2 regions of the Amycolatopsis sp. FBCC-B4732 genome follow, and region 1 is predicted to be linked to the other one. Evidence: riboswitches for the same ligand, from Rfam matches in the RefSeq annotation. Region 1 holds a riboswitch; the other holds the start of a gene.
What was found. Region 1 has a riboswitch for cobalamin ahead of metE (5-methyltetrahydropteroyltriglutamate--homocysteine S-methyltransferase). Riboswitches for the same ligand answer to the same signal wherever they lie in the genome.

Region 1 (15,881 bases):
GTTCTCGCCGAAGTAGCGCTCGAGGACGCGCCGCCCGTGCAGGCCGGCCGCCCAGCGCCCGCCCGGCACCGGGAAGCGCACGAACGCGGTGCCGGCGCGCACGGAGTTGACGAACGCGCGGTTGATCCGGTGCGCGTCGGCGCCGCTGCGCATGCCCATGAACACGCGCGTCGCGACGTCGAGGGTCAGCTGCTTGAGCGACCAGTACAGCCGCGGCCGCCCGCTCGACTCCCAGCTCGCGACGCCTTCGCGCAGCGCGGGACCCATCTCGTTGACGTAGCCGGTCAGCCGCTGCCGGGTGAACGCCTCCTGCATGATCCGGCGGTGCAGGTGGTGCTCGCCGAAGTCCATCAGCATCAGGCCGCGTTCGAAGAACTTCTCGATGAAGAACTTCCAGCCCTCCTGCGAGAACGCCTTGTCCTTGTTGACGAGCGCGATCTGCGTGGCTTCCGGCCCGGACAGCGCGACGATCCGCCGCCCGAAGCCGGCGGTCCACGACACCGGGCCGTAGAGCTCGTGGCGGCGGAGGCCGAACGCGGGGCCGAAGCGCATCATCTCGAGCATGTGCCCGACCACCGGCGGGCCTTCGTCGCCGAGCACGGGCTTGAGGCCGCTGCCCGCGGGCGGTGCCGCGAGTTCCTTGACCGGCCAGCGCGACCGCAGCCAGCGTTCGTCGACCCCGCGGGGGAGGGGGAGCGCCGTCAAGGGCGGCACGCGTTCACGCAGTGCTTCGGTGGCTCGGCTCACGGTGCCCGGCAAAGTGACCATCTCCCCGCTGAGATCGGCTACCCCTCCACGATGCACCCTTGTTGACGGTCTGACAACACCTGGGTCGCCGTCTTTTCGGGTGGTCGGTGCTTCCGGAACCCGCTCGGGTTGACCCCGCGCACGCGCTTGAAGGCGGCGCTGAACGCGAAGGGGTCGGCGTACCCGGCTTCGCGCGCGACCGTCGCCACGCTGGCGCCGTCGAGGAGGCGGTCGGCGGCGAGCGTCATCCGGCGGCGGGTGAGGTAGGTCAGCGGCGGTTCGCCCACGAGGTCGGCGAAGCGCTTGGCGAGCGTCGACCGCGACACGCCGGCCCGGCCGGCCAGCGCGCCCACCGTCCACGGCGCCGCGGGCTCGTCGTGCAGCAGCCGCAGCGCGTGGCCGACGACGGGGTCGCGCTGGGCGGTCCACCAGGCCGGGGGCTCGCCGCCGGGCCGGTCGAACCACTCGCGCAGCGTGCAGACGAGCATCCAGTCGAGCAGCCGGTCCAGGACGACCTGCTGCCCCGGCGTGTCGGCGGCGACTTCGGCGGCGAGGTGGTCGAGCACGGCGTCCCCGGTGCCCCCGCCGGCCACGCGCAGCACGACGGGCAGGGCGTCCAGCAGCGGGCGGCTGAGCTCCCCGCCGACGGGGTAGGCCCCGACGATCAGGGTCGTGGCGCCGGTCCCGGGGTCGTACCACCCCCGCCGGTGCCGGGTCCCGCCCTGGTCCGGCTCGGCGCAGAATTCCCCGCAGGCAACGGTTTCGGCGCGGGTACCGGGGTCATCGACGAACCGGAAGGTCCCGGGCCCGCGCACGACGACGGTCTCGTAGGCGCGCAGCGGCACCGGCGGGCCGTCTTCGGGCACGATCCAGCCCGCGCCGTCGAGGACGGTGCAGAGGGTGAGCGGCGCCCCGTCGACGAAGTGCAGCGACCAGGGCGGGGAGAGCGCGGAGCTGCCGAAGAGCGAGCCGTGCGCCCGCACGTCGCGGAAGAGGTCACCCAGAACGTCCATGCCTGGACGATCGCACAGGTAGTCCGGTTTTTCACCCATGGGATCGTCCGAGCCGGGCGGGTTGAATCAGGGACATGGACACCTTGACCCCTTCGGACCTCGAGTTCCTCCGGCGCCCGCTGCACGGTTTTCTGACGGTGGCGGGAGGACAGCCGCGCCCGGTCTGGTTCGAGGCCACTCCGGACGGCACGCTCCAGCTGTTCTCGGAGCCGGACGCACCCAAGGTCCGCCGCCTCCGCCGAGACCCCCGGGCGTCGATCGTGGTGGCGGCCCCCGTGGGCGAGCGCGAACGGTGGATTTCGGTCTCGGGCGGGGTTTCGTTCGAGACCGACGGCGCCCACGACCTCGCGGAGCGCCTGGCGGCCCGCTACTGGGACCTGTCCGACCCTGCCCGGGCGGCGGACCTGAAGGAGATCCTGGCCGCGGAGCAGCTCCGGCTGGTGCTGCACCCGGAGCAGGTGCGCCGCTACGAGTACTGAACCCGGAAGGGCCGAAATCGCGGATTTCGGGAGCTGTTCCCACGTTTCTTCCCACGCGGAGCAGTTCCGGCCCGGTCGGCGGAGACCGCTCCCCGTCGCGTCGCGGGTCGCAGGAGCTTTCTCCGCCGGGCCGCGTGGGAAATGTTCCCCGACCGGCTCCGCGGCCAGGCGACCGCCCGAGCCCCTGACCTGCGGCTGGCCCGTCCACCGCGGGGTCCGGCTCACGACCTGCCCGTAAGCCACCTTGAGGAACGCGAAGTCGGCCGCGGTCTTCCTGGCGGCTCCGGACCGTTGGGCACTGGTTCGGCGACGCCCGCGCAAGGCTTGGTCGGGCGCGGCCGTCTCGGGTGGCTGGCTCAGCCGCGTGCGGTGGCCGAGTCTGGTGTGGTCGCGGCCGAGGGCCGGATCGGATGGCTCGGCCGCGGTCCTCCAGCCGGGCTCGGACCGCCGCCGAGCAGGCGCCGACCGCCGCGGCCTGGGTTCCGTGGGCCGAAGGCGGTGGATGCCGCCTTGAGGAACCTGAAGTTCCCCAAGGTGGCATCCACGGCTTCCGGCGCCGGGAACTGTCGGACCCCGCGGCTAAACTGGAGACCGGGGGGCGCAGCCCGTCACGCCAGCTCCGCCCGCACCTCCGCCGCCGCGGCGACCAGGTTTCGCAGGGCCGGTTCCACCTCCGCGTAGCCGCGTGTCTTCAGGCCGCAGTCCGGGTTCACCCACACCCGCGAAGCCGGCACCGCGCCCACCGCCGTCCGCAGCGACTCCGCCACCTCGGACACCGGTGGCACCCGCGGCGAGTGGATGTCGTACACCCCCGGGCCCACGCCGCGGGCGAAGCCGGCCGTGTCGAGGTCGGCCAGCACCTCCATCTTCGAGCGGGCCGCCTCGATCGACGTGACGTCCGCGTCCAGCGCGTCGATCGCCGGCAGGACCTCGCCGAACTCCGAATAGCACATGTGGGTGTGGATCTGGGTCGTGTCGGCGATCCCCGACGTCGCCAGCCGGAACGCCGAAACGGCCCACGCGAAGTACTCCGCGTGCGCGGAACGCCGCAGCGGCAGCAGTTCCCGCAGCGCCGGCTCGTCGACCTGGACGATCCGGATGCCCGCCGCCTCCAGGTCGCGGACCTCGTCGCGGATCGCCAGCGCCACTTGCCTTGCGGTCTCGGCCAGTGGCTGGTCGTCGCGGACGAACGACCACGCCAGGATCGTCACCGGGCCGGTCAGCATCCCCTTGACCGGCTTGCGCGTCAGGCCCTGCGCGTACCGGGCCCACGCCACGGTCATCGGCGCCGGGCGCGAGACGTCGCCGTAGAGGATCGGCGGGCGGACGCAGCGCGAGCCGTACGACTGCACCCAGCCGTGCGCCGTCGCGGCGAATCCGCCCAGCTGCTCGGCGAAGTACTGCACCATGTCGTTGCGCTCCGGCTCGCCGTGCACCAGCACGTCCAGCCCGAGCTCCTCCTGCAGCCGGACGACCCGCTCGACTTCGCGGCGCATCGCGGCGTCGTAACCGGCGTCGTCGAGCGTCCCGGCCCGGTGCGCCGCCCGCGCCCGGCGCACCTCGGCGGTCTGCGGGAACGAGCCGATCGTCGTGGTCGGCAGCGGCGGCAGCCCGAGCGCGGCCTGCTGGGCGGCGGCGCGCTGCTCGTAGGGCGCCCGGACGTCCTCCTCGAGCGCGGCCAGCCGGGCGCGGACGCCCGGATCGGCCAGCTCGGCCGCCGAAGCCCGGTCCGCGACCGCCGCCCGCGCCGCGGCCAGGTCCGGCGAGCCGCCCCGCAGCGCCCGCCCGAGCAGCACGACCTCGTCGACTTTCTGCCGCGCGAACGCGAGCCAGCTCTTCAGCCGCGGGTGCAGGTCTTCGCGCGAGACGTCGTAGGGCACGTGCAGCAGCGAGCACGACGTCGAGACGCTCACGGACTTCGCGACGCCGAGCAGCGTCGCGGCCTTGCTCAGCGCCCGGTGCGGGTCGGTCCGCCAGACGTTGCGCCCGTCGACGACCCCGGCCACGACCTCCTTGTCCCGCAAGGCGGGCTCGGCCGCGACAGCATCCACAAAGGACTCATCGCTGACGAGGTCGACGGCCAGCGCGTCGATGGGCGCGCGGGCCAGCACGCCGAGCCCGCGGCCCAGCCCGCCGAAGTAGCCGGCCACCAGCAGCTTCGGCCGGGCCGTCGCCTTCCCGAGCCAGTGGTACGCGCGGATCAGCGCGTTCAGCTCGGCCTCGGTGCGGTCGGCGGCGAACGCGGGTTCGTCGAGCTGGACCCACTCCGCGCCCTCGTCGTGCAGCTTCGCGAGCAGGTCGGCGTAGCGGGGGAGCAGCGCGTCGAGCAGTTCCAGCGGGGCGAACCCGCCGGTTCCCTTGCTCAGCAGCAGGAACGTGACCGGGCCGACGAGCACCGGCCGCGTCTCGATCCCGAGGGCGCGGGCCTCCCGGTACTCGTCGAGGGGTTTGGTGCCGGCGAGCGTGAACTCGGTGTCCGGGCCCAGTTCGGGGACGAGGTAGTGGTAGTTCGTGTCGAACCACTTCGTCATTTCCAGCGCCGGCGCGTCCTGCACACCCCGCGCCGCGGCGAAGTAGGTGTCGAGCGGCGAAAGCCCCGGCCGGGCGGGCAGCGCGCCGAACAGTTCGGCGGTGTCGAGCACGTGGTCGTAGTGCGAGAACGTGTTGGACGGGATCGAGTCCAGCCCGGCGTCGCGCAGTTCGCGCCAGGTGCGTTCGCGCAGGTCCCGGCCGGTGGCGAGCAACGCGGCCGCGTCGATCTTGCCCGCCCAGTAGCGCTCGAGGGCGCGTTTGAGCTCCCGGTCCGGGCCGATCCGGGGGTAGCCGAGCACAGTGGTGCCGATGGTCACAGCTCTCTCCTCGCGAGCTAGTCCGAAGAGCCCGGACGCGCGCGAAGGCGAGCGTTTCGGTCGTGCCCATCCCGCGTGGCCCGGACTCGCGCACGCCGTCGGCGTCCGCACCACGGGCAGGTCTTCGGACTCGTGGGCGCACTGCGCAGTCCTACCGGCCGTCGCTTCCCAAGCTCGCGCTCAGTGCTTCATGACGGCTTTCGTTCCCACTCACCGCTGCGGGGCAGTCCCGGATTCGCACCGGGTTCCCTGTTGCCTCGACCGGGACGTGACCCGGCGCACAAAAAAGCCCGGCCACGCCACGGGCGAACCAGTGGCGTGGCCGAGCCTAGCGGGAAAACTCAGTCCCAGTCGAGAGCGCCGCCCGACTGGTACTCGATGACGCGGGTCTCGAAGAAGTTCTTCTCCTTCTTCAGGTCCATCGCCTCGGACATCCACGGGAACGGGTTCTCGGTCTCACCGAAGATCGGGGCGAGCCCGATCTGCTGCGCGCGGCGGTCGGTGATGAAGTGCATGTACTGCTCGCACAGCTGCGCCGACAGGCCGAGCATGCCGCGCGGCATCGTGTCGCGGGCGTACTTGACCTCGAGCTCGCACGCCTCCTTCAGCATGCCGCGGATCTCTTCCTGGAACTCGGGGGTCCACAGGTGCGGGTTCTCGATCTTGATCTGGTTGATGCAGTCGATGCCGAAGTTCAGGTGGATCGACTCGTCGCGCAGGATGTACTGGTACTGCTCGGCGATGCCGACCATCTTGTTGCGGCGGCCCAGCGACAGGATCTGCGCGAAACCGGTGTAGAACCACATGCCCTCGAAGATCACGTAGAACGCCACGAGGTCACGCAGGAACGCCGTGTCGGCTTCCGGTGTGCCGGTCTCGAAGTCCGGGTCCTCGAGGTGCTGCGTGTACTTCAGCGCCCACGCGTCCTTGTCCGAAATGGACGGAACCTCGCGGTACATGTTGAACAGCTCGCCCTCGACCAGGCCGAGGCTTTCGCAGATGTACTGGAAGGTGTGCGTGTGCACGGCCTCCTCGAACGCCTGGCGCAGCAGGTACTGGCGGCACTCGGGGTTGGTGATCTGGCGGTACACCGCGAGCACGATGTTGTTGGCCACCAGGGACTCCGCGGTCGCGAAGAAGCCCAGGTTGCGCTTGAGCATCTGCCGCTCGTCCTCGGTGAGGCCGTCCTTCGACTTCCACAGCGCGATGTCGGCCTGCATGGCGACCTCGGTCGGCATCCAGTGGTTGTTGCAGCCGGCCAGGTACTTCTCCCAGGCCCACGTGTACTTCATCGGCAGCAGCTGGTTGACGTCGGCGCGCGCGTTGATCATGCGCTTGTCGTCGACGTTGATCCGGGCGGCGCCGACCTCGATCTCCCCGAGGCCGGTGGCGCCCGTCGTCTCCACGTTGGTCATGTTCCAGGGTTCCTTACTGGCAGGATTCGCAGTCGGGGTCGTCGATGCGGCAGGCGGCGCCTTCGGTGGCGACGAAGTCGACGTCGGTCTTCGGCAGTTCCTTGGACTCCGGCTTCGCGGCCGGCGGGGTCACCGGAATCGCCGGAACCGAGGCCGCGGGAGCCGTAGCCGCCGCAGGAGCTGCGGGGGCCGGGGTGGCCGAGACGGCGTTCAGCTTGCCGTCGGTGCCGCGCAGGGTGCTCTTCTCCACGTGCGTCGCCGACTGCGCGCGCAGGTAGTACGTGGTCTTGAGGCCCTTGTGCCACGCGTAGCGGTACAGCTGGTCGAGCTTGCGGCCGCTCGGCGCCGCGATGTAGAGGTTCAGCGACTGCGCCTGGTCGATCCACTTCTGGCGCACCGAACCGGCGTCGACGATCCACTTCGACTCGATCTCGAACGCCGTGGCGTACAACGCCTTCAGGTCGTCCGGCACGCGGTCGATCTGGCCGAGGCTGCCGTCGAAGTACTTCAGGTCCGACACCATGACCTCGTCCCACAGCCCGCGCTGCTTGAGCGAGCGGACCAGGTGCGGGTTGACCACGGTGAAGTCGCCGGACATGTTCGACTTGACGAACAGGTTCTGGAACAGCGGCTCGATCGACTGCCCGACCCCGGAGATGTTGGAGATCGTCGCGGTCGGCGCGATCGCCATCACGTTGGAGTTGCGCATGCCGACGGTCTTGACGCGCTCGCGCAGCGGCGCCCAGTCCAAAGTGGACGAGGTGTCGACGTCGAGGGCGTCACCCTGGCGCGCGTCGATGAGCAGCTGCAGCGAGTCGATGGGCAGGATGCCCTTGCTCCACAGCGATCCCTCGAACGACTGGTACTGGCCGCGCTCCTCGGCGAGGTCGGTCGACGCCGAGATCGCGTAGTAGGACAGGTGCTCCATCGAGACGTCGGCGAACTTCACGGCCTCGTCCGAGGCGAACGGGACGCCGATCTCGAACAGCGCGTCCTGGAAGCCCATGATGCCCAGGCCGACCGGGCGGTGACGCAGGTTGGAGCGGCGCGCCTCCGGGATCGTGTAGAAGTTGATGTCGATCACGTTGTCCAGCATGCGGACGGCCGTGCGCACGGTCTTCTCGAGGCGCTCGGTGTCCAGACCGGACGGGGTGACGTGCTTGAGCAGGTTCACCGAGCCGAGGTTGCAGACCGCGACCTCTTCGCTGTTGGTGTTCAGCGTGATCTCGGTGCACAGGTTGGACGAGTGCACGACGCCGACGTGCTGCTGCGGCGAGCGCAGGTTGCACGGGTCCTTGAACGTGATCCACGGGTGGCCGGTCTCGAACAGCATGGTCAGCATGCGGCGCCACAGCTCCACCGCGCGGATCTTGCGGAAGACCTTGATCTCGCCGCGCTCGGCCTTCGCCTCGTACTCGCGGTAGCGGGCGGCGAACTCGTTGCCGTAGAGGTCGTGCAGGTCCGGCGTCTCGTTCGGCGAGAACAGCGTCCACTCGGCGTTGGCCTCGACGCGGCGGAGGAACTCGTCGGGCACCCAGTTCGCGGTGTTCATGTCGTGGGTGCGGCGGCGGTCGTCACCGGTGTTCTTGCGCAGGTCGAGGAACTCCTCGATGTCCACGTGCCACGTCTCGAGGTACGCGCACGCCGCGCCCTTGCGCTTGCCGCCCTGGTTGACCGCGACGGCGGTGTCGTTGGCGATCTTGAGGAACGGCACGACACCCTGGGACTGGCCGTTGGTGCCCTTGATGTGCGCGCCGAGGCCGCGGACCGGGGTCCAGTCGTTGCCGAGGCCGCCCGAGTACTTCGCCAGCAGCGCGTTGTTCTTGTACGCCTGGAAGATCGAGTCCAGGTCGTCGTCCACCGTGGTCAGGAAGCAGGACGACAGCTGCGGGCGCGTGGTGCCCGAGTTGAACAGCGTCGGCGTGGACGCCATGAAGTGGAAGCTCGAGAGCAGCTCGTAAAACTCGATCGCGCGGGCTTCCTTGTCGGCCTCGCGGATGGCCAGGCCCATCGCGACGCGCATGAAGAACGCCTGCGGCAGCTCGAAGCGGGTGCCCTCGTGGTGCTGGAAGTACCGGTCGTACAGCGTCTGCAGGCCGAGGAAGCCGAAGTCGAGGTCGCGCTCGGGCCGGATCGCGGCGGTGATCTTGTCCAGGTCGAAGCGCAGCAGCTCGGCGTCGACCAGCTCCAGCTCGACCGCGCGGCGCAGGTAGGCGCGGAAGTACGGCGCGTACTCGGTGGTCATCTCGTCCTGGCTGGCCTGGCGCGGCTTCTTCGCCAGGTAGCTCAGCGCCTCGCCGCGCAGCTTGTCCAGCAGCAGGCGGGCGGAGACGAAGGAATAGTTCGGCTCCTGCTCGACCAGCACGCGGGCGGCCAGGACCTGGGCCAGGGCCAGCTCGTCGGCGCTGATGCCGTCGTAGAGGTTGCGCTTGGCCTCGGCCAGCACCGGCTCGGCGGAGACGTCTTCGAGGCCGGCGACGGCTTCGCCCACGACGTGGGACACGCGCGCCCAGTCGAGCGGGCGCAGGACGCCGTCGGCGCCCTTGACGTTCAGCGTGGCTTCGGTGGTGGCGGGCTTGGCGGCCTCGCGGGCCTTGCTGCGCTCGTCGCGGTAGAGGACGTAGGCGCGGGCGACCTTGTGGTGCTCGCCGCGCATGAGGGCGAGCTCGACGATGTCCTGGATCTGCTCGATGTGCAGGGCGGTCTCGGGGCCGGCGTGGCGCAGCAGGGTGGCCTCCACCTGCTGGGTCAGCTCCGCGACGACGTGGTGCACGCGGGAGGACGCGGCGGCGTCGCCACCCTCGACCGCGAGGAACGCCTTCGTCAGCGCGACCGAGATCTTCCCGGCGTCGAACGGCGACACGCTGCCGTCCCGCCGGATGACCCGGATCGCGGTGGGCGTGTCGGCGGCGGCAGGCCGCTGACCGGTTTCGACTGACATGCGTGTCTCCAAATTTGGGCGCGTTGGATCGCCACACGGCCTCACGAGGCCGTGCGCAGGTCTTTCTCCAGGCTGCTTGGCAGGTCTTGCGCAGCGGTCTCCCCGTCGCTGGGGCCTGCCGGTTCTCAGAGACTACATGTAGGGGTGCTTGCCCGCACGGGCCCCCAGATGGCGTGTCGCGAGTTCACTCTGACGGGATTGCGTGATCACCCAGAGAAGCACTTCACCGCGCGATCGCGGGGTCTCGCGGGTAGGTTTCGCAGCCGTTCAGGCGCCGAAGCGCAACGTCGAAGAAGGAAGTTCGAGGCTCGCCACCGGGCGGCGGCCGTCGAGGTAGCCGAGCGGGCCGTCCGGGTTGAAGCTCCAGTCCGCCGACGCCGGGCGCGGGCGGACCTTCGCGCCCACCGGGGTCCGCAGCAGGCCGTCGCGCTCCTGGACGACCTCGAACGACGTCGGCAGCCTGACCGGCAACGCGGGGCGGCGCTTGAAGGCCGCCGTCGCGATCCAGTGCTCGGCCGTCGCCGCGGTGGCGGTGAAGGTGGGGCCGCTCGTGAAGTCCAGGGTGGCCAGGCCCTTCGGGATGGCCCACAGCTCGCGGCCGCCGGCCATCGAGGCTTCGCTGTCGACCCAGATCCCGGTGATCGAGCAGGAGACCCGGCGTGCCTTGACCGACACCGCGGCCAGCAGTTCGTGGTACGCCAGCTGCCCGGGCGGGGTGTAGTCGATCCACGCCGTGAACACCGACGCCCGCCCGGCGACCAGCAGCGGTTCGGCACCCGCGGGCAAGGCCGGGAGTGCGGCGGGCGGCACGCGCCAGATCGAGACGCGCGCGTCGGCGGTCAGGTGCCAGGGCTGTGGCGGGTAGAGGCTCATGCGTCCAACCAGGGGAGGTACGGGGGCAGGTCCTTCTCGACGCGCATGCCGAACTCCGGCGGGCGCTTCTGCAGGAACGACATGACGCCTTCGACGGCGTCGGGGCTCGCGCCGAGCCCGCCGATCAGCTTCGAGTCGAGTGCGTGCACGGGGAACGGCGACTCGGCGCCCGCCATCCGGTAGAGCAGCTGACGGGTCACCGCGACCGACACCGGCGCCGTCGTCGAGACGATCTCGCGGGCCAGCGCGTACGCCTCGTCGAGCACGGTGCCGGCCGGGAAGACCTTGTGCACCAGGCCTTTTTCGAGGGCTTCGGCGGCGGTGAACACCCGGCCGCTGACCATCCAGTCGAGTGCGGTGCCCATGCCGACGAGCCGGGGGAGGAACCACGCGGACGCGCCTTCGGGGTAGATCCCGCGGCGCGTGAACACGAAGCCGAAGCGCGAGTCCTCGGCGGCGAGCCGGTAGTCGCACGACAGCGTGATCGTGACGCCGCCGCCGACCGCGGCGCCGTGCAGGGCGGCGATCACCGGCTTGTTCATCGTGAAGATCCGCTTCGAGCACCGGCCGGCGGGCTCCTGCCACGCCGCGTCGGGGCCGGTCGACGGGTCGAAGTCGAAGCCGCCCTGGGAGAGGTCGGCGCCCACGCAGAAGTCCTTGCCGGCGCCGGTGAGCACGACCACGCGGACGTCCTCGTCGCGGTCGGCGCGATCCATCGCCGCACCGAGCTCGTCGGCCATCCGGATCGTGTAGCCGTTGCGCGCTTCGGGGCGGTTCAGCGTCACGGTCGCGATCCGGTCCGCGACGGCGTAGGTGATCTCGGCGTAGTCGGCCATGGCGACAAAAGTATTGCAGGCCGACGCTACTGGCAAGATGTCAATAGTGTGTCCGCAGCGTGCCGGGCGAAACAATCAGGCGTGCTTGATTTTTCTGCTGGCCGGTGCGACGCTGGGCGCCAGGACGCAAGGAGGCGGCTGATGGCGGATCTCGGCGTGATCCTCGGGGATCTCGACGCGGAGACACGGACGATCGACGACGTGGTGGCGGACCTGCCGGCGGCGGACTGGGCGCGGGCGACCCCGGCGGCGGGGTGGACCGTCGCGCACCAGATCGCGCACCTGGCCTGGACCGATCGCAAGGCCCTCATCGCGGCCGCGCACCCGGAGAACTGGCCGGCCGAGGTCGAGGAGCTGCTCAAGGCGGGGGAGACCTACGTCGACGACGGCGCCGCCGCGGGGGCCGAACGGCCGCCCCGGGAGGTCCTCGAAGACTGGCGGGCCGGGCGCTCGGCGCTGGCCGAGGCGCTCGCCGCGGTGCCGGCAGGGCAGAAGGTGCCCTGGTACGGGCCGCCGATGAGCGCCGCCTCGATGGCGACCGCGCGGCTGATGGAGACCTGGGCGCACGGGCAGGACGTCTTCGACGCGCTCGGGCTGGTCCGCGAGCCGACCGCGCGGCTGTGGCACATCGCCCGCTTCGGCACCCGCACCCGCGACTTCGCCTACAAGGTCCACTCGCTCGCGCCGCCGGCCGAGGAGTTCCGCGTCGAACTGGGCGCGCCCGACGGCACGACCTGGACGTTCGGCCCGGAGGACGCCGAGCAGAAGCTGACCGGCAGCGCGCTGGACTTCTGCCTGGTCGTCACGCAGCGGCGCCACCCGGCCGACACCGATCTAGTGGCCCACGGCGCCGGCGTCGAAGAGTGGCTGACCATCGCGCAGGCCTTCGCCGGGCCCCCTGGCGAAGGGCGGAAGCCGGGGCAGTTCGCATGACCTACCGCATCGGCAACGCGTCGGGGTTCTACGGCGACCGGTTCTCCGCGGTCCGCGAAATGCTCACCGGCGGGCCCCTCGACGTCCTCACCGGCGACTACCTGGCCGAGCTGACCATGCTCATCCTCGGCCGCGACCGGATGAAGGACGCCCATCGCGGCTACGCCAAGACGTTCCTGCGCCAGATGGAGGAAAACCTCGGCCTGGCGCGGGAAAAGGGCGTCAAGATCGTCGCCAACGCCGGCGGGCTCAACCCCGCCGGGCTCGCGGACGCCCTGCGTGAGCTGGCCGCGAAGCTCGGGCTCGACGTCCGGATCGCCCACGTCGAAGGTGACGACCTGGTGGCCCGCGCGGACGAGCTGGACCTCGGGAAACCGCTGACCGCCAACGCCTACCTCGGCGCGTGGGGCATCGTCGAGTGCCTGAACGCGGGCGCCGACGTCGTCGTCACGGGGCGCGTCACCGACGCCTCCGTCATCGTCGGCCCGGCCGCCGCGCACTACGGCTGGGCCCGCGACGACTTCGACGCGCTGGCCGGCGCGGTCGCGGCCGGGCACGTCATCGAATGCGGCGCCCAGGCCACCGGCGGCAACTACGCCTTCTTCACCGAGCACATCCTGGGCGTGCCGGGCTTCCCGATCGCCGAGATCGAGGCCGACGGCACCAGTGTCATCACCAAGCACCCCGGCACCGGGGGCGTGGTGAACACCGGGACGGTCAAAGCGCAGCTGCTGTACGAAATCACCGGCGCGCGGTACGCCGGCCCGGACGTCACGACCCGCTTCGACAAGCTCTCGCTGACCGAAGACGGCCCCGACCGCGTGCGCATCTCCGGCGTCCGCGGGGAAGCTCCGCCGCCGACGCTCAAGGTCGCGCTGAACACGCTCGGCGGGTTCCGCAACGAGACGACGTTCGTCCTCACCGGACTCGACATCGAGGCGAAAGCCGCGCTGGTGCGAGAACAGCTCGAAGCGTCCTTGAAGGACCGGCCGCCCGCCGACGTCCGCTGGACCCTCGCGCGCACCGACCACGCCGACGCCGACACCGAGCAGACCGCGAGCGCGCTGCTGCACGTGGCCGTGAAGGACGCCGACCCGAAGGTGGCCGGCCGCGCGTTCACCGGCGCCGCGGTCGAGCTGGCGCTGGCCAGCTACCCGGGCTTCCACGTCACCGCACCGCCTTCGGACGCTTCGCCCTTCGGGGTCTACACCGCGGCTTACGTGCCCGCGGACCAGGTGCCCCACGTCGCCGTGCTGCCGGACGGGATGCGGGTCGACATCGCGCCCGCGCTGTCCACTCAGGAACTGTCCGAAGTGGACGAGCCCGCGCTGCCCGAGCCCTTGGCCCACGGACCGGTGCGGCGCGTCCCGCTGGGCACGATCGCCGGGGCCCGCAGCGGGGACAAGGGCGGCAACGCCAACCTCGGGGTCTGGGTGCGCTCCGAAGCGGCGTGGCGCTGGCTCGTGCACCGGTTGACCGTCACGGAGTTCAAGCTGCTGCTGCCCGAGACCGCCGACCTGCCCGTGACCCGCTACCTCCTGCCGAACCTGTGGGCGATGAACTTCGTCGTCGAGGGCATCCTCGGGCAGGGGGTCGCGTCGCAGGCGCGGTTCGACCCGCAGGCCAAGGCGTTCGGCGAATGGCTGCGCTCCCGCGAGATCGACGTTCCCGAGGTGCTCCTGTGACCGACCCGTTCCGGACCTCCGAGCGGTCCGAGCTGCGCAAGACCGTCCGCAAGTTCGTCGAGCAGGAGGTCCTGCCGCACCTCGACGACTGGGAGCGCGCCGGCGAACTGCCCCGCGACCTGCACCGCAAGGCCGGTGCGCTGGGCCTGCTCGGTGTCGCCTTCCCCGAGGAGATCGGCGGCGGCGACGGCAACTACCTCGACGCGCTGGTCGTCGCCGAGGAGATGCACTACGCGGGCGGCTCCGGCGGGCTCTTCGCGTCGCTGTTCACCTGCGGCATCGCCGTCCCGCACATCGCCGAGGCCGCCGATCCCGTGCAGCTCGAACGCTGGGTCCGCCCGACCCTGGCCGGCGACAAGATCGGCTCGCTGGCCGTCACCGAGCCGGACGGCGGGTCGGACGTCGCCGGGATCCGGACCACCGCCGTGCGCGAGGGCGACGAATACGTCGTCAACGGCGCCAAGACCTACATCACCTCCGGCTGCCGCGCGGACTTCGTCACGACGGTCGTGCGCACCGGCGGCGACGGCGCGCACGGGCTGTCGCTGATCGTCGTCGAGCGCGGGACGCCCGGGTTCACCGTGTCCCGCAAGCTCGAAAAGATGGGCTGGCTCTGCTCCGACACCGCCGAACTGTCCTACGCGGACGTCCGGGTGCCGGTGGAGAACCTGGTGGGCACCGAGAACAGCGGCTTCGCGCAGGTGGCCACCCAGTTCGTCACCGAGCGGCTTTCGCTGGCCGTGCAGGCATATGCGCACGCCCAGCGGGCCCTCGACCTGACGCTGGACTGGTGCCGGCTGCGCGAGACGTTCGGCCGCCCGCTCATCTCCCGGCAGGTCGTGCAGCACAAGCTCACCGAGATGGCGCGCAAGGTCGACGTCGCCCGGACCTACACCCGGCAGGCCGCGATCCGGCACGTCTCGGGCGAAGAGGTCATCGCCGAGGCTTGTTTCGCCAAGAACACCGCCGTCGAGGCCGCCGAGTGGGTGGTCAACGAAGCCGTCCAGCTGCACGGCGGGCTCGGCTACATGCGCGAGGCCGAGGTGGAACGGCACTACCGCGACGTCCGGATCCTCGGCATCGGCGGCGGTACCAACGAGATCCTCACCGGCCTGGCCGCGAAGCGATTGGGATACACCTCGTGACTACCTTGAGGTCCACAGTGGACACGCGGGCCGCCGAGTTCGGCGCCAACCGCGAGGCGATGCTGGAGAAGCTCGCCGAGATCGACACCGAACAGGCCAAGGCCGTGGCCGGTGGCGGCGAGAAGTACATCGAGCGCCACCGCAAGCGCGGCAAGCTCCTGGCCCGTGAGCGGATCGAGCTGCTGCTCGACCAGGACTCGCCGTTCCTGGAGCTCTCGCCGCTGGCCGCGTGGGGCACCGACTACCGCGTCGGCGCGAGCCTGGTCACCGGCATCGGGGTCGTCGAAGGCGTCGAGTGCCTGATCTCGGCCAGCGACCCGACGGTCAAGGGCGGCGCGAGCAACCCCTGGACGACGAAGAAGTCCTTCCGGGCGGCGGACATCGCCGCGCAGAACCGGCTGCCGTCGATCAACCTCGTCGAGTCCGGCGGCGCGGACCTGCCCACGCAGAAGGAAATCTTCATCCCGGGCGGCCGGATCTTCCGCGACATCACCAGGGCTTCGGCCGCGGGCTGCCCGACGGTCGCGCTCGTCTTCGGCAACTCCACCGCCGGCGGGGCGTACCTGCCGGGCATGTCGGACTACGTCGTGATGGTCAAGGAACGCGCGAAGGTGTTCCTCGGCGGGCCGCCGCTGGTCAAGATGGCGACCGGTGAAGAGTCCGACGACGAGTCGCTCGGCGGCGCCGAGATGCACGCGCGGACGTCCGGCCTGGCCGACTACCTCGCCGTCGACGAGCAGGACGCGATCCGGCTCGGGCGGAACATCGTCAAGCGGCTCAACTGGACCAAGCAGGGGCCGACGCCGAAGCCGGACTACGCCGAGCCGCTGTACGACACCGAGGACCTGCTCGGCATCGTGCCGACCGACCTCAAGGTGCCCTTCGACCCGCGCGAGGTCATCGCCCGGGTCGTCGACGGCTCCGACTTCGACGAGTTCAAGCCGCTGTACGGCTCTTCGCTGGTC
Region 2 (15,881 bases), 4.8 Mb from region 1:
ACCGGCTGATCCGCTGGACCACCGCCTCGACCCGCGCACCGACGGGCGGGAAGAGGGCGAGCAGTTCCTCGTGGCTGCCCGTGCGCGAAGCGAACAGCTCGATCATGTCGATCGAGGCCGACAGGCCGTCGTCCCCGTGTCCCGCGATCTCGACGAGCACGCCCCACGGGTGGTGGCTGACGACCCTGGCCTCGACCCGCTGACCGGGCATCAGGGCGAAGCTCTTCGTCTCGAACCGGTCCATCGCTCGACGCCACCCATCATCGACGGAAAGGAGACCACCACGAACCCACTACCGGAGCCCGCGAAACCGCCATCGGCGGGGACTCACCGTAGCCAGATGTCGCCTGTGGTGAGGTGTCCGGGTGAGTTCGCCCGTTCCTCTCGCGCTCGGCAGCCCGGCCGGTGACGCCCTGTCAGCCCTCCGGACGGCCGCCGCCGACACCTCGTCGGCCGGCTCGCTGCTCGAGCAGGCCCAGACGCCCGCGGTGATCACCCTGGTGGCCGGCGGTGTGGCGCTGCTGGTCGTCCTCGTCGGCGGCTCGCCGTGGCGGCGGGCGCGCAACGTCGTGACGATCGTGCACGAGGCCGGGCACGGCCTGGCCGCGGTGCTGGTCGGGCGGCGGCTGCAGGGCATCAAGCTGCACTCGGACACCTCGGGCGTCACCGTCTCGCGCGGCAAGCCCGAGGGGCCGGGCATGGCGTTCACCGCGATGGCCGGGTACCTGGCGCCGTCGGTGCTGGGGCTGCTGTTCGCCAGCCTGCTGGGCAACGACCTGGTCGGCACGGTCCTCGTGCTGATCGCGCTGCTGCTGCTCGGGGTCCTGGTGATGGTGCGCAACGCCTACGGGGTGTTCACCGTCGTCGCCAGTGCCGCGGTGCTCGCACTGGTCGCGTTCGTCGCGCCGGTCGAGGTGCAGGCGCCGTTCAGCTACCTGGTGACCTGGTTCCTGCTGTTCGGCGGCGTGCGGCCGGTGATCGAGCTGCAGACGAAACGCCGTCGCGGCCAGGCGCGGGACTCCGACGCCGACCAGCTGGGCCGGCTCACCGCGGTGCCGCCGGTGCTGTGGGTGCTGGTCTTCGCCGTGGCGACGGTCAGCTGCCTGATCGCCGGCGGGTTGTGGCTCCTGGAGCCCCTGGCCACCTGAGCGAGCCCATGCGGCAAACTGGTCTCTCGCTGGTCCGCGCGGAGGGAGACGAACGATGGACGAGGTCGCCAAGGCCGTGGAGGAGTGCGCACGGGCGGCGAAGCTGGCCGCGCCGTCGCTCGCCGCCGCTTCCGCCGAAGCCGTCGACGCCGCGCTGACCGGGATGGCCGAGCGGCTGCTCGCGCACCGCGAAGAGATCCTCGAGGCGAACCGGGCCGACGTCGAACGCGCGAAGGCCGAGGGGATGAGCGCCGGTCTGCTCGACCGGCTCACCATCACCCCCGAGCGCCTCACCGGCATGGCCGAGCAGCTGCGGCTGCTCGCCGGCGCGCCGCACCAGGAGCGCTCGGTCGAGCTGTCCACGCTGGACGGCGGGCTGCGGCTGGTCGAACGGCGGCGGCCGGTCGGCGTCATCGGCGCGAACTACGAGGCGCGGCCGAACGTGACCGTCGACGTGGCGTCGCAGCTGGTGAAGTCGCGCAACGGCGGCGTGCTGCGCACCGGCTCGGCCGCGCTCGGCTCGGCGCAGCGGCTGCGCGAGGTCGTCATCGCGCCCGCGCTGACCGAGGCGGGGATCGACGCCGACTGCGTGCAGCTGGTGCCGCGGGTGGAGCGGGAGGCGGCGTCCGCGCTGGTCCGGCTGCCGAACCTGGTGCCGCTGGTGATCCTGCGCGGCAGCGGCGACAGCACCCGCGCCCTGGCCACCGAGGCGGCGATCCACGGCGTGGGCACGCTCGCCCATGCCGACGGCGGCGGCGTGCTTTACGTCGACCGCGGCGCGGACGTCACCAAGGCGCGTGACCTGGTCTACAACAGCCTCGACCGGCTCGGGGTGTGCAACCGGCTGAACCTGCTGCTGATCCACGAGGACATCCACGACGAGGTCTGGCCGGCGATCTCGGACGCGCTGGCCGAGCGGGGCGTCACGCCGTCGCTGGCCCCGCACGAGCACGCCATCGGCTACGAGTGGGCGCTGGACTCCGACCGGGAGGCGACCGTCACGGTGGCCAAGGTCGGCGCGCTCGCCGACGCCGTCGGGATCGCCAACGAGCAGACCTCGGGCCTCGCGGCGGGCATCGCCACCGAGGACGAGTCGGCCGCCGACGCGTTCTTCGACGGCTACACCGGCACGGGCGTCTTCTGGAACGCGCCCACCCGGCTCCTCGACGGCTTCAAGCTGCTCGCGGTCCCGGAAACCGGCATCAACCTGGACAAGGTGCCCGGTCCCCGCGGCCCGGTGACGTACACGGACCTCTACGTCCGCCAGTACGCCGTCCTCCCGGCCTGACGGTGCTTCTGCCGATCGACCCGCCGGACGTCCGGCGCGCGGACCTGATCCGCGTGGCGGGTGACCGTGAATGGGAACAGTGGACCAGCGTTCCCGGTCCCGTCCTCGAGTCGGTGACGGGTGCGGACGCGAAGGCGCTCGTCAGGCTCGTCTCCGAGCTCCCGGACGCCGGGATGATGCGGTGCTACCACCCGGTGTACGCGCTCAGGGTGCACGGTGCGGAAGGCGTCCTCTTCGAGATCGCCTTCTGCTTCCGCTGCCACAACGCGCTCGGCTTCGCGGGCGCCGCTCAGACCACGCTCGAAGGGTTCGACCCGGATTCACCGGCGGGGCAGGAGCTGCGCCGCCGGTTCCGGGCCGCGGACCCTAACGCGGCGGGACGTGAGCCAGCTTCCTGAGCTCGTCGACCGTCTCGGTCACGTTGGTCAGGAGTTCCGTCCGAGCTTCCTGGTCGGCGGCGTGGCGGTAGATGGCGGTCGGGCCGTCGCTGATCGCGATCGCGGCGACCAGGCGGCCTTCGGGGTCGCGGGTGAGCCCGGTGGTCACCGACACCTCCCGGCCGACCGTGTCGACCGTGGTGAGCGTCCGTTCCTTGTACCAGCCTCGCGTGGTCATACTTCGCAGCTCCGGGGGATGGGCTCGACGGGGGATACGTCGTAGGACGCCCGGATCCCCGAAGGCGTTACGGCATACTGGTCCGGGTGATCTCCCGGCCGCACGTTCTGCTGTCCGCCGCGCAGTCGCTCGACGGCTACCTCGACGACATCTCGTCCGAGCGGCTCGTGCTGTCCACTGAGGACGATTTCGCCGTCGTGGACCGGTTGCGGGCCGAGGCGGACGCGATCTTCGTCGGCGCCGGAACCGTGCGGGCCGACAACCCGCGGCTGCTCGTCCGGTCGCCCGAGCTGCGGCGGCAGCGGGTCGAGCAGGGCAAGCCCGAGCAGCCCGTCAAAGTCACCGTGACCACGCGCGGGCTCGACCCGGAGGCGCAGTTCTTCACCGTGGGCGATAACGAAAAGATCGTCTACGCACCACCGGGGGCGGCCGGCGAGCTGAAGCGCGTCGCCACCGTCGTGGACGCCGGGAACCCGCCCGACTTCGGCCGCGTCCTCGACGACCTCGGGCAGCGCGGCATCGGGAAGCTGCTGGTCGAAGGGGGCGGCGGCATCCACACCCGCTTCCTCACCGAAGGCCTGGCCGACGAGCTGCGGCTCGCGATCGCGCCGTTCTTCGTGGGGCAGCCGGGTGCGCCGCGGTTCGTCGGGCCCGGGCTCTACCCGCGGCCGCTCACCCTGGCCGGTGTGCGGGAGCTGCAGGGGATGGCGATCCTCGAGTACCGCGCCGCGGCCGAGCCGAGCGGACCGGACGTCCGGCGGCTCAAGGAAGCGATCGCGCTCGCCGCCGAGTGCCCGCCCAGCCACACCTTCCGCGTCGGCGCGGTGATCACCGACGCCGGTGGTGAGGTCGTCGCCACCGGGCACTCCGGCGAGGGCGACCCGGCGAACCACGCCGAAGAAGCCGCCCTCGCCAAGTGCGCCGGCGACCCGCGCCTGGCCGGGGCGACCATGTACAGCTCACTGGAACCGTGCAGCCACCGGAGCTCGCACCCGCGCAGCTGCACGCAGCTGATCCTCGACGCCGGGATCCCGCGCGTCGTGTTCGCGTGGCGCGAGCCGCCGGTGTTCGTCGATGCCCGGGGCACCGAACTGCTGCGGCAGGCCGGGCGGCACGTCGTCGAGGTGCCCGCGCTGACCCCGGAGGTCCAGCGCGAGAACACCCACCTCGACTTCTGACGCGCGGCGATCAGCAGGCGCCGTTGTCCTGCCAGACACCCCATTCGCCGGTGGTGCCGGGCTCCTCGCCCTGCGTCCACCACTTGGCGGTCCACTTGTGGCTGTTGTGCGAAACGACGTTGTCCTTGACGTAGACCTTCGTCCGGTCCCACTCGGCCGCGGTGCACGAGCCGCCGCCCGGGGTGGTCGGGGTCGTGGTGGTCGGCGGGGTCGGCGTCGTCTGCGGCGGCGTCGCACCCGCGAACCGGACGCTGAACTTCGTGAAGTCCCAGTCGTTCTGCGGGACGTTGCTGCAGACGCCGTTGTCGGTCGTGCCGACGCAGGCGCGGTCGCGGTTGACCGACCAGAACGTGAAGCGGCCGAGGCCGTGGCTGGTCGCGTAGTCGTACACCGTCTGGAAGTCGGCGGTGTAGAACATCTCGGCCGCGTCCGATTTGCCGTTCATGCCCGAGAAACCCTCGTGCGAGTAGGCGGTCGCGCTGTCCCAGCCCATGTGCGACATGAGCAGGCCGTGCAGGGCCTCCAGCGCCGACACCTGCGACGAGCCGCCGTTGAAGCCGCCGTCGAACGGCATGATCGAGAAGTTGTTGGGCGTGAACCCGATCGACTTCGCCTGGTCGAGCAGCTGGGTGCCGAACCAGCCGGTGCCGGCCGCGGTGCCCGGCATGGTCACCGACACGAAGAGGCCGGGGTTGTTGGCCTGCAACGTCTTCGCCGCGCCGAGCTCGTTCGCGATGGCCGCGGTGTTTTCGTACTCGGGCTCTTCGAGGTCGAAGTCGATGGCCTTGAGCGAGTACTTCGTGACGACCTGCTGGTAGGCGGCCGCGGTCGCGGCGACCGTGCCGCAGGTCTGGCCGAGCTTCGTGCCGCCGTACCCGCCGACGGAGACGGAGATGTCCCCGCCCGCCCCGCGGATCTTCGAGATCGCCGCGGCGACGGTGGTGTCGCTGGAAATCGGGTCGGTGCCGTCCCAGGTGGGACTGCAGCCGCCGCCGTTGGGCGCCAGGATGAACGCGAGCTGGAACGCCTTGAGCCCGGTCGCGTTCATCACGGTGACCGGGTCGGGCGGGTTGTTGCTCTGGGGCATCAGGTACGGCGCCGCGGCGTACCAGTTGTTGCTCAACGCCGCGGTGGCCGCCGGAGCACCGAGCACAAGGCTGACGGCGGTGGCGGCGAAAGTGGCGGCGGCGAGCCCGACGGCGGCCAGTCTGCTCTTGCGCATGAGCTGTCCTCCCGGTGGGGATCGAGGGTGGACAGATCATTGGACTAGACCATTGACGAAGTCAAGCCGACGGCGGAGTTCTGGGCGAAACCTGTCGGATAGTCGGGTTTCCAGGAGCGGATCCGGTCCGCCCAGCCGCCGTCGGTTTCTCCTCGTGTCCGTTCGGCGAAGCCTGCGCGTCGAGCACGAGCGCGTCGAAGTCCCGGATGGCCTTCCGGACCGCGGATTCGTGCACCGGGGCAGGCTCGTTCAGCGCCGCGACGGCGTTCGCGTGTTCGCCGGCGGCCTTGCGGACCCCTTGCAGGGCCGAGCCGTCGTCCACCCAGTAGTGCGGCAGCGACCGGGCAACCTGGGCCAGCCGGAGCAGGGACAGCCCGATTTTCGCCTTCGAGTGAAGCGCTTTGAGCACGGGGGCCTGGAGCCCGTCGAACGCCGCCACGGCTCGGAGTGCCCGGTCGAGGTCGCCATCGCGAGCGGTGTCGAGGGCCTGCTGCAACGCCCAGAGCGTGTCGATCTGGTCGTCGCCGGGGTCGAGGCTGCGCATCGACGCGCTGATCGCGCCGGTGAGATCGTCGAACACCAGGGCGGCGGTGATCGTGTCGATGCTCAACGGCGTCAGCGGGGTGCGTCGCTGCAGCTCGACGGCCGCTCTCGCGCTGCGCAACAGATCCCTGGCCAGCCCGCCGGACCAGGCGTGGCAAAGCATCGCGACGATCGGCGGGAACCCGGTGGCCCGCGCCCGGATGACGTCGAGCGACTCGTCCAGCGTCAGCCGCCGGGTGTGAATCACCGTGTCGAACGCCGAGTCGAACGCGTCCCGCCCGGCGAGCCCCCGGCGTTCGAAGGAGTCGAGGGCATCCGTGGACACGGTGACCACGAAGTGGACTTTCTGGATGTGAAAGAGATCCTTCAGCTCGTTGACGATCTCGACCAGGTCGGCGGACTCGCCGATCTTGTCGAGCTCGTCGATGCAGACGATCATGCGCTCGCTCTCGCTGAAGGCCGCGAAGGTCTGCAGCAGGTCCCGCAGCGCGCCGACGAGCTCGGCCCGGCCGAGGGAACGGCTCTTCAGCTTGACGCCGTTTTCCCTGCTCGACTCCCAGAACGACTGGAACTTCAGCACGATCTTGCCGGTGGTCGCCCGTTCGGTTTCCCAGCGCAGGTCGCGGAGCAGTTCCACGGCTCGTTTCACGTGGGGTTTCCGCGTGGCGGTGTCGAGCCGCTTGACGACCTTGAGGATCTGGCCCGCGAAGAGGGTCACGAGGAAGGCGCTGAGGCCGAACGCGAAGCCGCGGAGAACGTCCAGGCTGACGACAAGAGCGACCAAGGACACGGAAAAGGCGACGGCCACCAGTCGTCGGAACGTCAGGCGGTCCGCGAACCGGTACAGCCAGTCGGTCAACCGGTCCGGCTGCCGGCTGATGATGGCTCCGGCGATCTCGGCCAGCAGCAGCCGGATGAAGTCCCCGGCGTCGTAGCGCACCGGCGACGGCACGACGACCACGGGCCCGGCCATCGCCGGATCGCTCTGCAGCGCCCGCATGACCGTCGACTTCCCCGAGCCGCGGGTGCCGGCGAGGCCGATCGCCGACGACTCGTGCTCGAGGATGAACTCCTTCACGTAGGCCGCGGTCGCCGACCGGCGGACCTGGGTGACGTCCAGTTCGACGAGCCTCGGCGCGTGGGTGGGGAACGCGATGATGCCCTGGGGACCGAGCTCGTCGTTGATCGACGTGGCGACAGCCTCCTGCACGGCCGCGGCCAGTGAACGGGCGAAGGTGCTGGCTGCTGTCGCGGCCGGTCGCTTGAGCGCGGCCACGGCTGTCCGTCGTCGCAGCAACCACCCCGACCAGGTGACCACGCAGAGGGTGAGGACGAGGTAGCCACCCGCTTCCACGATGCCGAACTTGCGGCCGATCCAGCTGTGCTCGGTGTCGAGGGAAAGGAGCTTGAGCAGCTCCGGCTTCGGCACCTGGGTGATGAGCGCGACGAACCCGGCAGCCAGGAGCGTCAGCAGCCCGAGCAGGAGCAGCCGGGCGACCGAGCGCCGGGTGCGCGTGGTGAGGGCCTCGTCCGCCCGCCGGCGCGCCTCCTCGTAAGCGGTCCGGTCGATCGAAGTCGCGACGGCGATCGACCCGGCGTGCTCGGCGAGGAGGCGCTCGACGATGACGGCCTGGTGGGCCTGGTAGTGCTTGAACTCCTGCCGCTCGAACACCTCGTTCGCGATGTCCTCGATCGTGGCGGGGGACTCGACCTCGAGCATGTCGGAGTAGTCGCTCGAACCGGTTCGGCGTTACGGCTCACTCCGCTTCGAGGTCACCTTCCAGCGACAGGTACACCTCGCGCATCTTCTCCAGGAGCGCGGGATCCGGCTCTTCCCACAGCCCGCGGTCCGCCGCTTCGTTCAGCCGCTCCACGATGCCGCGCAGTGCCCAGGGGTTCGCCTGGCGCAGGAACTCCTGGTTCACCTCGTCCAGCACGTAGGACTCGGTCAGCTTCTCGTACATCCAGTCGCCGACGACGCCCGCCGTCGCGTCGAAGCCGAACAGGTAGTCCACCGTGGCCGCCAGCTCGAACGCGCCCTTGTAGCCGTGGCGGCGCATCGCCGCCAGCCAGCGCGGGTTCACCACGCGTGCGCGGAACACCCGGGCCGTCTCCTCGCCCAGCGTCCGCGTGCGGACCGCGTCCGGGGACGTGCTGTCGCCGACGTAGGACGCCGGGGCCGAGCCGGTCAGCGCGCGGACCGTCGCGATCATCCCGCCGTGGTACTGGAAGTAGTCGTCCGAGTCGGCGATGTCGTGCTCGCGCGTGTCGGTGTTCTTCGCCGCCACGACGATCCGCTTGTACGAGTTCTCCATGTCCTCGCGCGCCGGGCGGCCGTCGAGGTCGCGGCCGTAGGCGAAGCCGCCCCACACCGCGTACACCTCGGCGAGGTCCTTGTCGTCGCGCCAGTTCCCGGAGTCCATCAGCGGCAGCAGGCCCGCGCCGTACGCGCCCGGCTTCGAACCGAAGATCCGCGTGGTGGCCCGCCGGGAATCGCCGTGGGCGGCCAGGTCCGCGGAAACGTGGTCACGCACGAAGTTCCGGTCCGCCGGTTCGTCCAAAGCGGACACCAGCCGGACCGCGTCGTCCAGCATCGTGATCACGTGCGGGAAGGCGTCGCGGAAGAAGCCGCTGATCCGGATGGTGACGTCGATCCGGGGCCGGCCCAGCTCGGCCAGCGGGATCGCCTCGATCCCGGTCACCCGCCGCGAAGCCTCGTCCCACACCGGCTGGACACCCAGCAGCGCCAGGACTTCCGCGGCGTCGTCGCCGGACGTCCGCATGGCCGACGTGCCCCACACCGAAAGCCCGACCGAACGCGGCCAGTCGCCGGTGTCCTCGCGGTAGCGCTTCAGCAGCGAGTCCGCCAGCGCCTGCCCGGTTTCCCAGGCGAGCCGGCTCGGGATCGCCTTCGGGTCGACCGTGTAGAAGTTCCGCCCGGTCGGCAGCACGTTGACCAGCCCGCGCAGCGGCGACCCGCTGGGCCCGGCCGGGATGTAACCGCCGTCCAGGGCGTGCAGCACCGAGTCGAGTTCCGCGGTCGTGCCCGCCAGCCGCGGGACGATCTCCTCCGCCGCGAACGAAAGCACCCGCGCGACCTGGGCGTCCGGGGCCACCGACGCGACGGCGGTGGCGTCCCAGCCGCGCATTTCCATCGTCTGCACGAGTTCCCGCGCCGTCTTCTCGACCGCGTCCACTTCGGACATCGGCGCGTCTTCCTTCAAGCCCAGCGCCGAGCGCAGGCCCGGCACCGCGCCCTGCTTGCCGCCCCACATCTGGGACGCGCGCAGCATCGACAGCACCAGGTTGACCCGCGCTTCCCCGACCGGTGCCGCGCCCAGGATGTGCAGCCCGTCGCGGATCTGCGCGTCCTTGACCTCGCACAGCCAGCCGTCGATGTGCAGCAGGAAGTCGTCGAACTCCGCGTCGTGCGGGCGTGCCTCGACGCCGAGGTCGTGGTCGAGCTTCGCGGCCTGGATGAGCGTCCAGATCTGGGCGCGGATCGCGGGCAGCTTCGCCGGGTCCATCGCCGCGATGTTCGCGTGCTCGTCGAGCAGCTGCTCCAGCCGCGCCATGTCGCCGTAGGACTCCGCGCGCGCCATCGGCGGGATCAGGTGGTCGACGATCGTCGCGTGCGCCCGCCGCTTCGCCTGCGCGCCTTCGCCCGGGTCGTTGATCAGGAACGGGTACACCAGCGGCAGGTTCCCGAGCACGGCGTCCGGCGCGCACGACGCCGAAAGCCCCGCCGTCTTGCCCGGCAGCCACTCCAGCGACCCGTGCTTGCCGAGGTGGACGACGGCGTGCGCGCCGAACTCCTCCTCCAGCCAGCGGTACGCGGCCAGGTAGTGGTGGCTCGGCGGGAGGTCCGGGTTGTGGTAGATCGCGACGGGATTCTCGCCGAATCCGCGCGGCGGCTGGATCATGATGATGACGTTGCCGCTCTGCAGCGACGCCAGCACGATGTCGCCGTTGTCGACGTACAGCTCACCCGGCGCCGGGCCCCAGTGTTCTTCCACCCCCGAACGCAGCTCCGCGGGCAGCGCGTCGAACCACTCCTGGTAGCGCGCGGCGGGTACGCGGATCGGGTTGCCGGACAGCTGTTCCTCGGTCAGCCACTCCGGGTCCTGCCCGCCGGCCGCGATCAGCGCGTGGATCAGCGCGTCGCCGTCCGGCTGGTCGGTCCCGGTCGGGTCGACGCCGGGGAAGGCGTCCGGCCCCAGGTCGTAGCCCTGTTCGCGCATTCGCCGCAGCAGCTCGATCGTCGACGCCGGGGTGTCCAGCCCGACCGCGTTGCCGACGCGGGAGTGCTTCGTCGGGTACGCGGACAGCATCAGCGCGATGCGCCGCTCCGCTGGGGGCGTGTGCCGCAGCCGGGCGTGCGCCAGCGCGATGCGGGCGACGCGGGACGCGCGTTCGGCGTCCGGGACGTACCGGGGCAGGCCGTCTTCGTCGAGTTCCTTGAACGAGAACGGCACCGTGATCAGCCGCCCGTCGAACTCCGGCACGGCCATCTGGTTGCCGGCGTCGAGCGGGGAGAGCCCGTCGTCGCTCGCCGCCCACGTCTCGCGGTCGCTGGTCAGGCACAGCGCCTGCAGGATCGGGACGTCGAGCGCGGCCATCTCGGCGACGTCCCAGGCCTCGTCGTCCCCGCCGGCCCCGACCTCGGACGGCTTCGTGCCGCCCGCCGCCAGCACCGTGACCAGCAGGGCGTCCACCTTCCCCAGCTCGGCCATCATCTCCGGCTCGCGCGTCCGCAGCGAAGCGCAGTAGACCGGCAACGCGCGCCCGCCGGCGGCCTCGATCTCGTCGGCGAGCGTGTGGACGAACTGCGTGTTCCCGGACAGGTGGTGCGCGCGGTAGTACAGGATCCCGATCACCGGGCCCTCGGCGCGCGAAGGCCGCTCGAGAACGCCCCAGCCCGGCTGCCGGGCGGGCGGCTCGAAGCCGTCGCCGGTGAGCAGGAGCGTGTCGGAGAGGAACCGGTGCAGCTGGGTGAGGTTCGCCGGGCCGCCCTGCGCGAGGTACGCGTGGGCCTCGGCGGCGATGCCCGCCGGGACGGTCGAGAGCTTCATCAGCTCGGCGTCCGGCGTCTGCTCCCCGCCCAGCACGACGACGTGCGCGCCCGACGCCCGCAGCGTGTCCAGGCCCTCCTGCCAGCTGCGCGGGGTGCCGAGGATCCGCGCGACGACGATCTTCACGCCGTCGAGCAGCGCCGGCAGCTCGGCGACGTCGAGCCGGGCGGGGTTGCCGAGCCGGTACTCGCCGTCGGCCGAACGGGCGCTGAGCAGGTCGGTGTCCGAAGTGGACAGCAGCAGGATCACGAGGTTCCTCCTCGGGGTCCGCGCCCCGGGTAGACGGACGCGCCGGCGGGAGTTCCTGGCTCCCGGGATCTCTCCCGGTCACAGTGGCGGGACCGCCCCGGATTTGAACCGGGTTCCTCCACCTGCCGACGCGTGGGTTCCAGCTCACTCTCCGGTGCGGCCGACCCGGCGTCAAGGTGACGTGCGCGGCTCAGAGCCGCTTGGCCGTGCGGAACGCCTTCGCGTACGTCCCGGACCCGTCGATCAGCGAGACGCCGCCCGCGTCGCCGAAGGTCGGGCCGTTCGCCACCTTGCGGCTGGACAGCACGCGGTGGTGCCCGTCGCCGTCGATGCCCAGGTAGATGCCCGTGTGCGAGACCTGTGGCCCGAGCTGCGGCTCGAGGTTGAAGAACAGCAGGTCACCCGGCTGGAGCCGGCTGAAGTCCGTCACCTGCTTCTTCTCGTCGGGTATCAGCGAGGTGCCCGGCCCCAGCTCGGCCAGCGCCCACGCCCGCCGCGGCAGGCCGGGGCCCTTCGTGTTCGTGCCGAGCAGCGGGTAGCCCGCCCGGTAGCCGTAGACCATCCGCACGAACCCCGAGCAGTCGAGGGACCGGGCGCGCCGCGGCTCCGCGGCCTCGTGGACGCCGTCCGGGAAGTCCCAGCCGATGCCCAGGTAGTCGTAGAAATCGGACTTCTCGAGCCGCCCCTCGGCGCTGTCCGGGCCGAAGCTGGCGTCCCCGGCCACGCGCAGCTTCTTCACGACCTGGTCGGCCGCGCCGTCGGTGTACTGCAGCGCCATCGCGAGCACGTCCGGGCCGGTGTCGGCGGCCGCCTTCGGGAACCAGCCGGTGAACCACGGCTCCTTCTCCGCGCCCGCCTGCCACGGCTGCGGCGCGAGCCGGATCCAGGCCGTCGACGTGATGCCGGCCGTGGTGAACTTCGGCTCGGTGAACGTCCGGGACCGGCCGGTCAGCATGACCGTGCGGGAGCCGTCGGTGAACGACGCCAGCTGGGCGCCCGCCCCGTCGCGCACGATCGTCCGGGCCGGGTCGGCCAGCCGGTCGTAGGTGTAGCCGCCGGTGACGGCCGCCCCCGAGGGCGCGGGCGACGCCGAGATGGCCGTGATGTCCTGCCGGTCCTGCGTGGCGACGTACAGCGCGGCCGCGCCGGACAGGCCGATGACCGCGGCGAGGACACCGATCCGGACCGCCTTGCGCATCGTCACCTCACACCGTCGGGACCAGGCCGATCAGCACGCCGCTGATCAGCACCGCGTAACTGGCCAGGCTGACGCCGCCAGTGGCGAGCATCGTCGCCACCGGCTTCTGCCGGACCAGCTGGTAGGCGACCAGGCCCGGCACCACGAACCCGAGCGTCTGGTGCACGAACAGCAGCGGGAAGTCGGCCTGGAGGAAGAGCAGCAACGTCGTCTGCAGCAGCACGCCGAGCAGCACGACCGCGGCGAAGAGCCGCTTGCCGTACAGGATGACCATGCGCTGCAACGCCTTCGTACCGCCGAAGGTCAGCGCCGTCATCAGCACGATGATCGCCGCGCGCCGGTAGTCCTCGACCATCGTCAGCGCGATCCAGCCGGGCGTGATCATCCCGCCGGGGGACAGGTTCGTCGTCAGGTAGCAGACCAGCGACAGCAGCAGGCCGATGGCGAGCCCGACGGTGGCGACCTCGGGGGCGAGGGACGTGGTGAGCATCAGGAGACCGGTTCCAGTTTCGCGAGTTCCTCGATGAGCAGTTCCCCCTGGCCGTGGATGTTGCCGATGGCGATCAGCGACGCCTGCCGCTCGACGCCGCCGACGATCCCGCGCAGCAGTTCCCGCGGCGAGCGCGAACCACCCAGGTCGACGACCCGGTCGTGCCACTCGCTGGGGATCGCGGCGCGGGCGCTGCGGGTCGGTTCGCCGATCAGCACGACGCGTTCCGGGGCGATGCGGGGGATCAGCGCGCCCATCTGGCCGTTGCGCTCGACGCGGTCCGGCCGGCAGTTGATGATCACGTGCAGCGGGTCGGAGATCGCGCCTTGCGCGCGGAGCTGGTCGATGTTCATCAACGTCGATTCGGGGTCGTTGGCGGCGAAGACGTTGGCGAAGCGCAGGTGCCGCCGTCCGGCGCGGTACTGGTGGACCTGGAGCACGCCCGGGTCCGGCGGTGCGGCCCACATGCCGTCGAGCGCCAGCTGCCGGTTGACGCCGAGCAGGTCCGCCACGGCCAGCGCGATGGCGACGTTCTCCTTGAAGGTGATCCAGCCGAAGCCGCGCATCTCCTGGTCGGACACGGATTCCGGGTCGACGGCGATGAGCTCGCAGTCCCGTTTGGCCGCCTCTTCCTGGAGGATGTGCAGCCGGTCCTTCTCCGCGGTGAGGCAGATTCCGCCGACCGGCATCGAGCGGGACAGCGAGCGGGCGACGTCGTCGAGGGTCGGGCCCATCTCGGCGAGGTGGTCTTCGCGGACGTTGCACAGCACGCCGATCGTGGAGCGGATCAGCTTGCTCTGGTTGATCTCCTGCAGGTCCGGCATCACGGCCATGCATTCGATGACGAGCGCGTCGGGCCGGTAGGCGGCGGCGCGGCGGACGATGCCGATCTGCTCGACGACGTTGGCGATGCCGAACTTGCGGTAGACCGGCTCTTCGCTGCCGTCGGGGTGGATGAACCGGGCCGCGGTGCCGGTGGTCTTCGCCGTCGTGACGAGCCCGCCGCCGCGCAGCGCGCCCGCGCAGAGCCGGGTGATGGAGGATTTGCCGCGGATGCCGTTGACGAGCACGCGCGTCGGGATGCTGTGCAGGTGCCGGTAGTGCTGGCGCTGTTCGGCGATCCCGGCGGTGAGCATCGCCGCCGATGCCAGGAGCAGCACGACGTAGAGGAACGTCACGTCAGACCCCGGCCCCGTCCAGCTCGATGCGCTGGAGCAGCACGGTTTCGTCGGTCGCCGCCCCCACCGGGCGCCGGACCTCGCCGAGCCGGTCCCGGCCTTCGGTCAGGGCCTGGCGGCAGATCTCGACGCAGGAGGCGATGGTGCCGATCTCGTCCTGCCGCTGCGGGTAGACGACGGCGCCGGTGTCGCCGCGGGCGATCCGCCGGGCCTCCTCGCCGACCCGTCGCAGCGGCCGCACGACGACCAGGAAGTGCCAGGCGAACAGCATCAGCGCGACGACGGCGGTGAGCAGGGCGGCGACCCGCGCCCCCGAGCGCACGGTGTTGTCCGCGAGCCCGAGCGAGCCGATCGGCTGCTCGGCGACCACGACCCACTTCAGCGAAGCCGCGTTGCCCTTGTCGGCCAGGCGCTGCGCCGCGACGAGCGCCGACGACGTCGTCTGGCGGGCGTCCTTGCCGGCTTGCGCCGCGTCGACGCTCTTGATCAGCGCCGGATCGGTGAGCGCGTCGAAGGCGAGGTAGCCCTCGGTGTCGGCGATGGTCCGCTTGCCCTCGTCGACGACGCGGACGCGGCCGCCGGCCGGCCCGAGCAGCGCGGCCATCCGCGGCACGTCGTACTCGCCGACCAGGACGTTCTTCGAGTCCGGCAGCGGCGTGAAGGCGTAGACGACCGGGACGCGGCCGCTGGTGTTGTGCTGGCGCAGCCCTTCGCCGTCCGGCAGCTTGCCGGGGTCGCGCAGGGACTCGCGCCCGGCTTGCAGCACCACCGAGCCCTGCTCGTCGGCGACGTAGACGCTGCGGAACCGGCTTTCGGTGCCGGCCAGCTGGTCGAGCATGCCGCGCAGCCGGTCCGGCTGCTTCCCCTTGCCGAGCCGCGCGACGGACTGCAGGTCGGTGAGGCCCTCGGCGAGGCTGCGGCGCAGCGTGTCGGCCGAGCGCGTGACGCGGACGCCGTGTTCGCTGAGCGTGGTCGGCGAGACCTCGGCGTGCTGCCGCCCGAGCGTCGCGGCGACCGCACCGGACCAGCCGAGCAGCGCCAGTGCGACGAGCACGATGACGAGCTGGGCGGAGAGGAACGGCCGGACCGGCTTCGCGGGCTTGCGGCGGCGGAGCCGGCAGCGGTAGCGCTCGACCGCGGTCGTGAGGACGTTCACTTCGCGGATCCGCGAGGGCCGGACCGGCTTGCCGAGCCCGCCGGCCGCGACGGCGAGCGCGTCGGTGCGCAGGCGGCGGATCGGCGCGACGACCGCGCGCCGCAGCAGGACGAACCCGAGCACGGCGAGGACGAGCAGCGCGGCGGCGGGGATCAGGCCCGGCCAGCGGACCGGCACCGCGTCGACCGGCGAGCGGCCGAACGAGACGACGGACAGGCCGAGGCTGCCGCCGGTGCCGGACGGCGAGACCGGGGCGTAGGCGACGACGGGGGCGCGCTTGCCCGCCGCTTCGGCGTCGCCGGTGAGGACGCCGGCCTGGCCCGCGGCGGCCGCGGTCGAGGCGCGGGCGAGCAGTTCCTGCGCGGGCCGGTCGGTCGCGGCGACGTCGGTGCCGTGCGTGTGCAGCACCGCGCCGTCCGAAGTGACCAGGCGGACCTGGGTGCCCTCGGCCAGCTCGCCGCCGATCCCGCGCAACGCCGTCGAGACGACGAGGAGCTTGCCGGCGCGGGTCCCGGTGAGCGGGAGCGCGGTCAGCACGAGCGGG

Region 2: linked by a shared signal. The riboswitch ahead of cobN (cobaltochelatase subunit CobN) and the one ahead of metE (5-methyltetrahydropteroyltriglutamate--homocysteine S-methyltransferase) in region 1 are both predicted to bind cobalamin.

What each region holds. Positions count from the first base shown of each region.
Region 1 covers NZ_CP095376.1:5,106,064-5,121,944, reverse strand. The annotation lists gene MUY14_RS21875 (cytochrome P450) at 1-768, opposite strand, end outside; gene MUY14_RS21870 (AraC family transcriptional regulator) at 786-1,760, opposite strand; gene MUY14_RS21865 (pyridoxamine 5'-phosphate oxidase family protein) at 1,835-2,239, shown strand; gene metE (5-methyltetrahydropteroyltriglutamate--homocysteine S-methyltransferase) at 2,848-5,088, opposite strand; cobalamin riboswitch at 5,186-5,380, opposite strand; gene MUY14_RS21855 (ribonucleotide-diphosphate reductase subunit beta) at 5,430-6,503, opposite strand; gene MUY14_RS21850 (ribonucleoside-diphosphate reductase subunit alpha) at 6,517-9,444, opposite strand; gene MUY14_RS21845 (acetoacetate decarboxylase family protein) at 9,712-10,317, opposite strand; gene MUY14_RS21840 (enoyl-CoA hydratase-related protein) at 10,314-11,153, opposite strand; gene MUY14_RS21835 (TIGR03084 family metal-binding protein) at 11,295-12,086, shown strand; gene MUY14_RS21830 (acyclic terpene utilization AtuA family protein) at 12,083-13,771, shown strand; gene MUY14_RS21825 (acyl-CoA dehydrogenase family protein) at 13,768-14,916, shown strand; gene MUY14_RS21820 (acyl-CoA carboxylase subunit beta) at 14,913-15,881, shown strand, end outside.
Region 2 covers NZ_CP095376.1:315,529-331,409, forward strand. The annotation lists gene MUY14_RS01105 (hypothetical protein) at 1-244, opposite strand, end outside; gene MUY14_RS01110 (M50 family metallopeptidase) at 366-1,148, shown strand; gene MUY14_RS01115 (aldehyde dehydrogenase family protein) at 1,204-2,436, shown strand; gene MUY14_RS01120 (hypothetical protein) at 2,439-2,834, shown strand; gene MUY14_RS01125 (hypothetical protein) at 2,803-3,051, opposite strand; gene MUY14_RS01130 (dihydrofolate reductase family protein) at 3,138-4,229, shown strand; gene MUY14_RS01135 (chitinase) at 4,240-5,451, opposite strand; gene MUY14_RS01140 (P-loop NTPase fold protein) at 5,513-7,714, opposite strand; gene cobN (cobaltochelatase subunit CobN) at 7,752-11,315, opposite strand; cobalamin riboswitch at 11,346-11,474, opposite strand; gene MUY14_RS01150 (NlpC/P60 family protein) at 11,506-12,513, opposite strand; gene MUY14_RS01155 (poly-gamma-glutamate biosynthesis protein PgsC/CapC) at 12,521-13,003, opposite strand; gene pgsB (poly-gamma-glutamate synthase PgsB) at 13,003-14,181, opposite strand; gene MUY14_RS01165 (HAMP domain-containing protein) at 14,183-15,881, opposite strand, start outside.